2 regions of the Mucilaginibacter koreensis genome follow, and region 2 is predicted to be linked to the other one. Evidence: riboswitches for the same ligand, from Rfam matches in the RefSeq annotation. Region 2 holds a riboswitch; the other holds the start of a gene.
The links. Region 2 has a riboswitch for cobalamin ahead of ACYVNW_RS04450 (TonB-dependent receptor plug domain-containing protein). Riboswitches for the same ligand answer to the same signal wherever they lie in the genome.
Positions count from the first base shown of each region.

Region 1: linked by a shared signal. The riboswitch ahead of metE (5-methyltetrahydropteroyltriglutamate--homocysteine S-methyltransferase) and the one ahead of ACYVNW_RS04450 (TonB-dependent receptor plug domain-containing protein) in region 2 are both predicted to bind cobalamin.

Region 1 covers NZ_BAAGQS010000001.1:2,601,999-2,606,427, reverse strand. The annotation lists gene ACYVNW_RS11910 (catalase) at 1-1,434, opposite strand, end outside; gene ACYVNW_RS11905 (YciE/YciF ferroxidase family protein) at 1,455-2,006, opposite strand; cobalamin riboswitch at 2,413-2,608, shown strand; gene metE (5-methyltetrahydropteroyltriglutamate--homocysteine S-methyltransferase) at 2,791-4,429, shown strand, end outside.
Region 2 covers NZ_BAAGQS010000001.1:1,010,056-1,014,484, reverse strand. The annotation lists gene ACYVNW_RS04455 (DUF5074 domain-containing protein) at 1-10, opposite strand, end outside; gene ACYVNW_RS04450 (TonB-dependent receptor plug domain-containing protein) at 30-2,057, opposite strand; cobalamin riboswitch at 2,170-2,370, opposite strand; gene ACYVNW_RS04445 (SRPBCC family protein) at 2,543-3,304, shown strand; gene rplT (50S ribosomal protein L20) at 3,372-3,716, opposite strand; gene rpmI (50S ribosomal protein L35) at 3,797-3,997, opposite strand; gene infC (translation initiation factor IF-3) at 4,062-4,429, opposite strand, start outside.

The DNA of each region.
Region 1 (4,429 bases), 1.6 Mb from region 2:
GCTGTTCAGGAATAGCCGCGCCTGGCTGAAATGATCAAAAAAGCTTTTGCTCCGGGCTCTCACCTTACTGGCCGATATCCGTTCCGGGTAGGTCACAAAACCACCATCGGCTGCTTTGGCCTGTCGCGGATCGTTGTTGCCTATGGCATTCGGACTATAGCTGGTTTTGCCTTTATTGATCGTTTGGCGCATGTGGCCGTCACGTTGGTTATTATGGATCGGTACCACGGGACGATTGATCGGGATCTCCTGGAAATTAGGGCCACCCAGCCGGGTGAGCTGCGTGTCGGTATAGGAAAATAAACGGCCCTGTAACAGCGGATCATTCGAAAAGTCGATGCCTGGTACGATATGGCCCAGGTGATAGGCAACCTGTTCGGTTTCGGCAAAGAAGTTGTCAGGGTTGCGGTTCAATGTCATTTTTCCAACGCGTTGTACCGGCACTAACTCTTCAGGAATAATTTTCGTGGAATCCAGCAGGTCAAACTCGTATTTGAACTCATCTTCTTCCGGTACAATCTGCACGCCTAATTCCCATTCCGGGAAGTTACCGCTGTCAATGGCATCCCACAGATCCCTGCGGTGAAAGTCCGGGTCTTTGCCCGATATGTTCTGCGCCTCGTCCCAGGCGACAGCGTGTACGCCTAATAGAGGTTTCCAGTGAAACTTCACAAAGCAGGCTACGCCTTCCGCGTTCACCAGGCGGAAGGTGTGCACGCCGAACCCTTCCATCATGCGGTAACTGCGAGGTAAAGCGCGGTCGCTCATCACCCACATGATCATATGGGCCGATTCCGGTGTCAGGGAAATAAAATCCCAAAACGTATCATGCGCCGAAGCAGCCTGCGGGATCTCGTTATCCGGTTCCGGCTTCACCGCATGAATCAGGTCGGGGAACTTGATCGCATCCTGAATGAAGAAGACCGGCATATTGTTGCCGACCAGATCGAAGTTGCCTTCCTGGGTATAAAACCGGACCGCGAAGCCACGCACATCACGGGCCAGGTCAGTGGAACCTTTGGAGCCGGCTACGGTAGAGAAGCGAACAAAAACCGGTGTTTCTGTTGCTGTATCGTTCAGGAACAGCGCTTTAGTGATGGGAGCCAAAGATTCATATACTTTAAACACGCCATGCGCGCCCGAGCCGCGTGCGTGGACCACGCGTTCAGGAATCCGTTCATGATCAAAGTGCGTAATTTTTTCACGCAGAATAAAATCTTCCAGCAGAGTAGGGCCACGATCACCTGCCTTCAGTGAGTTTTGATCATCGTTTATCTTCAGACCGGTGTTGGTGGTCATGAATTCGCCTGTCGCGTCTGCCGTATGGGGCGCCAGGTTCTCTGTTTTGAGATTGGCCGGCTGCGCGCCTTTATCTAAATTTTTGGTATCGCCGGTCGCATCCACACCTTTTTCCGTAACTTTTTTAGTTGTCATGTTGAAATGAATCTTTGGGGTTAGGCTTCTTCGGAAGCTTTGTAATTGATATCACCTTCGGCTACCTCCGTCAGTAATTGATCGGCTGCCTTTTCCTCTGTCAGGTTTTGATAAAGCAGTTCCGCCACATCGTCGTGTCCCAATGTTTTAGCCAATTGTGTTAACCCACCATAAGTGGCTATCTCATAATGTTCGATCTTTTGAGAAGCGAGAATGATGCCCACGTCACGGGTGGCGGTACCCGATTCGGTACTTTCCACGATGCCTTGGCCTTCTTTGACCAGCCCTTCCATGGCATCACATTTCTTGGCGAGCACTTTTTCGCCCAATAATTCAAACACTTGTTCCAGCCGGCTGATTTGTCCCTGGGTTTCTGCCAGGTGATCACTAATGGCTTTCTTGAGTTTTGCAGATGTGGCCGCCTCAATCATCTTCGGCAGGTTTTGGGCCAGGTGGTTTTCTGCCCAATAGATATCCATGATGCCGTCCAGGAACAGTTCCTGTAAAGCCGGTTCCGCCTTGGGGGAGGTTTTGGTCGTGAACTTGGGTTCCGTACCCGTTTCTTTTTTCATAAAATTTGCAGATTTTGATTTGAGGGATGTGTGTGGATAGAACCCTTGATTCAAACGTATGTTTCAATTAATGAAAACTATTGCTATTCATCGCTGTACTGATGGACGCATAAAAACTCGGGCATCACTGCAGTCCGCCACGATCTGCCTGCAAATTTTAGGCTGTCAGGGATATCGCGTTTTACCTCATAACCGCGGCTATTCACTTGTCACTTTCCCGAGGTGTCAAGGCCTGCTTCTTAAATGCTATCTGCAAGAGGATGTTGGTGAAATTCTGTACATGAGCCCAATGGCCATAGGACGGCCAGTCCAGTTTCTGAAACAACAGCGCAATAAAGAGCCAGGAATGCTGGGAGTTTAGTCCTGGAAATCACTTACCTTTGCCACTGACGTTCTTTACCAGAAGAAATCTTCCAGCAGCAAAGGTTTCCCCGTCGAGGGGAATTAATAAGGAACCGTGTGCAAATCACGGGCTGTCGCGCAACTGTAAGTAACATTTCCAGTGATGACCACGTAAAGAAAATCCATTGTTTGCCAGGCAAATGAGAAGGACGGTTCATCATGTTACAAGCCAGGAGACTTGCCTCTGCTGTTTTAAGACCGATGCTTTCGCGATTGAAGCAGTAGTCAATGGACAAACAGGATAGCTATAGCAGCAGGGCTGAGTTGCGCCCGGCAGTAATGGACTTCTATTGTTTATTTCTACACCCATTTCCCGAAGGCATACCAAAAACGTAAGGAGCATTAATCTTTCATTAATGTTTAACCCACAAGTTTTATGCGTATGCTAAAAAACAACCTCGGCTATCCCAGAATGGGCAGCCACCGACAACTGAAAAAGGCCAGCGAGCAGTATTGGTCAGGAACCTTAGAGCTGAAGGAACTCAATCAGGTCACCCGCCAGCTCAAAGAAGAAAATTGGCAAATCCAGCTGGATGCGGGGATTGACCTGATTCCCTGCAATGATTTCAGTTATTATGACCAGGTACTGGACATGAGCCTGCTTCTGGGCGCTATCCCCAAACGGTACTCACCTGTGCTTAGTCAGGTGCCCTCCAATCAGGAAATCGACCTGTACTTCGCCATGGCGCGCGGCTATCAGCAAGATGGCTTGGATATCACCGCGATGGAGATGACCAAATGGTTCGACACGAACTATCACTACATCGTTCCGGAGTTTACGGCTGATCAGGAGTTTCGTCTCTTTTCTGAAAAGATATTCGCTGAGTATCATGCCGCCAGACAACAGGTCGGCAACAAAGCAAAGCCCGTGTTGATTGGTCCGGTGAGCTATTTGCTGCTGGGTAAAGAAAAAGAAGCCGGCTTTCACCGGATTGACTTGATTGTGAAATTGGTTCCCGTGTATGTCGCGATTATCAATAAACTCAGATCCTTGGGCGCAGAATGGATTCAACTGGACGAACCGTTCCTCTCACTTGACTTATCCAAAGCAGAGAAAGACGCCTTTACTTATGCTTACCGCGCTATCGCCAACCGGGTGAGTGGCGTAAAACTGATGCTGGCCACTTACTTTGAAGGTTTGCTGGATCATACCGCACTCGCGGTGAGTTTGCCGGTGACAGCACTGCATCTGGATTTAGTGCGGGCACCGGAACAATTAGATGAAGTGCTGAAACTGATGCCTGAGCACTTGCAACTTTCACTGGGGGTGGTGGATGGCCGCAACATATGGAAAAACGATTATGCCCGGTCATTACCCCTCATTCAACAGGCGGTGGACCGCAGAGGAACTGACCGTATTATGATTGCACCTTCCTGTTCACTGCTGCATACACCGTTTGACCTGGAACTGGAAACTGAACTCGACGACCAGCTGAAAAGCTGGATGGCATTCGCCCGGCAAAAGCTATCCGAAATATCTGAATTGGCTGAGCTAGCCGAAGGGAATACCACCCTGCTGCAAGCGAATCAGCAGGCGATCGAAAGCCGCAGCATTTCCGAACAGGTGCACCGTGCTGAAGTCAAAGCCAGGGTAGCCGGAATTGATGCAACTCAGGCCAGTCGCTTAAGTGCTTTCCCGGCGCGCCAGCAGGTACAACAAGCGCGGCTTCAACTTCCCGCATTTCCGACAACTACCATCGGTTCCTTCCCGCAAACGGCTGATATTCGCCAGCTGAGAGCCCGGTACAAAAAAGGGGAATTGACCACCCAGCAATATGATCGCGCCTTGGAGCAGGCGACCATCGAAGCGATTCGCTGGCAGGAAGAGATCGGATTGGATGTACTGGTGCATGGCGAGTTCGAACGTAATGATATGGTGGAATACTTTGGTGAGCAGCTCAACGGCTTCTTATTTACTAAAAACGGCTGGGTACAGAGTTACGGCAGCCGCTGTGTGAAGCCGCCAGTGATTTACGGAGATGTGAGCCGCCAGCAGGACATGACGGTACGGTGGAGCCGTT
Region 2 (4,429 bases):
AATGTTTCATTTTTAATGGGTTATATGAATTAAATAGTAATTTGAAATACAAAACGCACGGAAGTGCCTGGCATTGGAAAACTGCGTATCACTTGGTATTGCTTATTAAACAGATTATTTACTTCGATCCCTATGTAACAAGGCTTCGTGCTCAGGTGGGTATTATAATTTAATGAAATATCGCTTATAGTATAACCAGGCAATTTATAATCATTTATATTCTCATTCAGGTAGTAACGATGTGATGAAATAATTTGGTTATAATATAGGCTCAGGCGCTGAAAGATAACCCCGGCATTTAAATTCACCACATGCTCGGGCGTATACGGAATCTGATTATTATAGGTGCCGCCGCCGGCATCGGTAGTGTTTAATGCCTGCTGGAAGGTATAATTGACTGAGAAGCTATATTTAAATCTTCCAATTTCTTTAGTTTGCGCCTTAACACTTGCGTTCAAACCTTTGGTTTCAACTTTTCCGTAATTTATAATGGACCAGATAAAAGCGTTTTGTGTGGGAATGGCGATGATTTTATCTTTTACGTTCAAATAATATACATCTGCTGATGTTGAAACAAAATCAAGTATACCGCCTGATACTGCTTTGATGTACTCCGCCCCTATATCATATTGTTTCGCAAACTCCGGTTTTAAATTGCGCTGCCCAATTTCAGAGTAATACAAATCGTTAAAGGTTGGATTTCTGAAAATGTTCTTATAAAACGCCCTGATTAAAAAGTTCGGTTGTCCAAAGGGTTTAAATGCAACTTCAAGGGCTGGCGTGTAAATAGAGCGTGCTGGTAGAGCTTTACCCTGCTGCACATTATCATTCACATAAGTGTTGAGCACATTTCCCTGTAGTACCCACTTGCCTGCACTGAATTTTCCTGATATAACATTCAGCAAAGTAAAGCGCTCTGGGCGGGCATAGTTATAACTATTGGCTTTTAAATCGGCGTAACTAAAATCGGTTGAATAACCGAGTTCGAAACCGGTAAAAAGTTGATATGACAGCGCAACCGACTGATACACTTCACGCTGTGTATAAAACTGCTCTAAACGGTGAATATCATTCAAAAAATCAGGATCGAGATAATGAAGGTAGCTGCGGCTCAGCTTTGTATTCAACAACAAGTGTAAACTGCTTTGCCACTGGCGGTTATACGAAACCTGCCCAAAGAGATCATTAGTCCACAGATGCTGCGACCCAGTAGCTGCATAAGGGATGTAGTAGCTGGGTAAACCCTGGCTCTGTGCAGTTTCATTTACCCTGATGACCAGCGTATTGCTATCATTTTTGATACGATAAAGTGCTGCATCGGTTTGAATAGATTTTATTCCGGTATTATAGCGGGTAGCTAAGGTGTCTTCACCTGTTCCGGTTGTTTTGAACTTATACCGGCCATTGGCATACTGAAAGTTACTATTTATGGCTAAGGCCCAATCCTTGCTCAATTTTTGTTGCCATTGCAAATAAGGATTGACTAAACCGAATGAACCGGTTTTGAAGCCGGCTGTAAGTTGATAAGGCTTATTTGCCGAGAAATGCGGATACACAGGCTTAATTGATAATACGCTGGCTGCTGCAAAAGCACGTGCCGGCTGGCATAATTGTGGTGGCTGACTGTTATACAGGCTGATTTGACTGATATTCTCTAGGTTAAACTTGCTCAGGTCAATTTGCCCGTTCTGTGCATCGTTAATCTGAACGCCATCATAAAGCAATGCCGTGTGCTCGGCACCCAGGCTGCGCACTGAGATGGTTTTTAAACCACCTATGCCGCCGTAATCTTTAATCGTTACACCGGTGAAGTTACGTATGGCATCGGCCACATTGTAAGCGCTGTATTGTTTAAATTCTTCGCTTTTAACCTGCTGAACCGGTAACAGTGATGGGGCTTTAGGAATGGAAGAAGTGGAAACCACTACCGGCTTTAAGGTTTTACTTGTGTCTGTTTGTGCGTTGGCAGCAACAGCTAAAGCAAGGCACAAGCAGGTAAGCAGGCCCTTTGGAGAACACTTGAATATATGAGTTTGATTCACTTTACCTGTAGCCATTATTTACACTGTAAGCCATTACAGTACACGCCAAAGCAAAAATCATCAGAAATGAAAACACACTGATCAGATGGGTCGTTCATATCCAAAGCTCTATACCGCGAAAGCTGTGAACTGTATCATACATCATGGCAGGTCTTCTGGCTCGTTCCGCTTATGCCCGGCCTTCCCGATGGTTGTTTGTTACACATCAGTGGCGAAAGAATGGGCATCAGCATAATGGAACTTACAGCTGCGCGACAGCTCCGGATTTACACCGGATTCCCTTTTAATCCTGATCCGCAGATCAGGAACCAAATGCGAGCGCAAAAGTACAACAAGGTTTTATAAATACAAGTGCAGCGTGGTGATAATTATAAACTATCATTTATAATAGTATTTATTATCGTTAAATTTTTTATTAACCATATAGTTAAATAATTTACGATAAACAAAACTACTGCTTTTGCCGGGTGTTTATGAGTTACCTATTAAAAACAAACACTATGGCAGATTTAGCAATTAGAAACACATTAGCATTAGATACCGAAGCTACCGAAAGTGGCCCTATTAATTTAGAATGGCCCGAGCGTTATGTATCAATTGCAGCAGGAGCCAAACTGGCGCTTTCAGGATTAACCCATATTTTTAAAAGCCCATTTAGCAGCATATTAAAGTTAGGTGCAGGCGGCTACCTCTTAAACCGGGGCATTACCGGCCACTGTGAACTATATACCCGTTTAGGTAAAGTAAACACTGACCCGGTTAACGTTAACATCCGTTCATCATTCACTGTGAATAAACCGCGGGAAGAAGTTTACCAATTTTGGAGAAAGCTGGATAATCTGCCTTTATTTATGAAGCACCTGGAAAGTGTAGAAGTGATTGACGAGAAACGCTCACACTGGGTACTGAAATTACCTACCAATGTAGCCAAAGTAAGCTGGGATGCTGAAATTGTGAAGGATGAACCTAATGAAATGATTGGCTGGAGTTCGGTTGAAGGCTCAACGATTGACAATGCCGGTAAAGTACGTTTTAAAGATGCCGAAGATGGAAACGGAACTATTATTGACGTAGTCATATCTTACCAACCACCTGCAGGCGGCGTAGGTTTAGGTGTAGCATCTGCCCTCAGCCCAGTATTTAAAAAGATGGTTGACGATGATGTACGAAACTTTAAGCAATACATGGATATTGGTGAAAACCCTTACCAGTTTAGTGATAGCAGCACAGTAACTGACAATAGCGATCACCACGTATTATAACATACAGTATAAAAAATAGAAAAGCCGCTTAAACAAGCGGCTTTTCTGTTAAAAATAAGTTATGCAATTACTTTACTGCATCAACAACAGCTTTGAAAGCTTCAGGGTTGTTCATCGCTAAATCAGCTAATACCTTACGGTTTAAACCAATTTCTTTAGCGGCTAACTTACCCATCAGTTGAGAATAAGAGATGCCTAACTGGCGTGCACCAGCGTTAATACGCTGAATCCACAGGGCGCGGAACTCTCTTTTCTTGGTTTTACGGTCGCGGTAAGCATACTGTAAACCTTTTTCTACTGTGTTTTTTGCAATGGTGTAAACCTTGCTACGTGAACCATAGTAACCTTTTGCAAGGTCCATGATTTTTTTTCTGCGTCTTCTCGACGCTACTGCGTTTACTGAACGTGGCATTTTTTCTTGTTTTTGGTAGTGAGTGCCTGCTTAAGTGCTGGTCTTTTGTACTCTAATACCTGGTTAAAAATTTTGTTGAATTACTTACCGATACAAAGCATACGTTTTACGTTACCCATGTCAGCATCAGATACTAAGCTGGTCTGACCTAAGGCACGCTTACGTTTAGTTGACATCTTGGTTAAGATGTGGCTTTTGTATGCGTTTTTTCTGGCAATTTTACCGGTTCCAGTAAGCTTAAAGCGCTTTTTGGCACTGGAATTGGTTTTCATTTTTGGCATAACTGTTATTTATTTAAATGGAATGCAGGATTTTAACCGCCCTGCATTTTGTCTTTAGTCAAATCTACTTCTTCGCTGCTTTAGGCGCTACAGTTAAAAACATCCGCTTACCTTCAAGCTTTGGTAACTGCTCTACTTTACCTACTTCTTCGAGGGCCTGAGCAAACTTAAGCAACAAAATTTCGCCCTGCTCTTTGTACACAATGGCACGGCCTTTAAAGTGTACGTAAGCTCTCACCTTTTCACCTGCTTCTAAAAAGCTGATGGCGTGCTTCAATTTAAAATTAAAGTCATGGTCATCTGTGTTAGGTCCGAAGCGAATTTCTTTGATGATGGTTTGCTTGGCGTTGTTTTTAATCTCTTTCAGTTTCTTTTTTTGCTCGTAAATAAACTTGTTATAGTCTATTACACGGCAAACAGGCGGAACTGCAT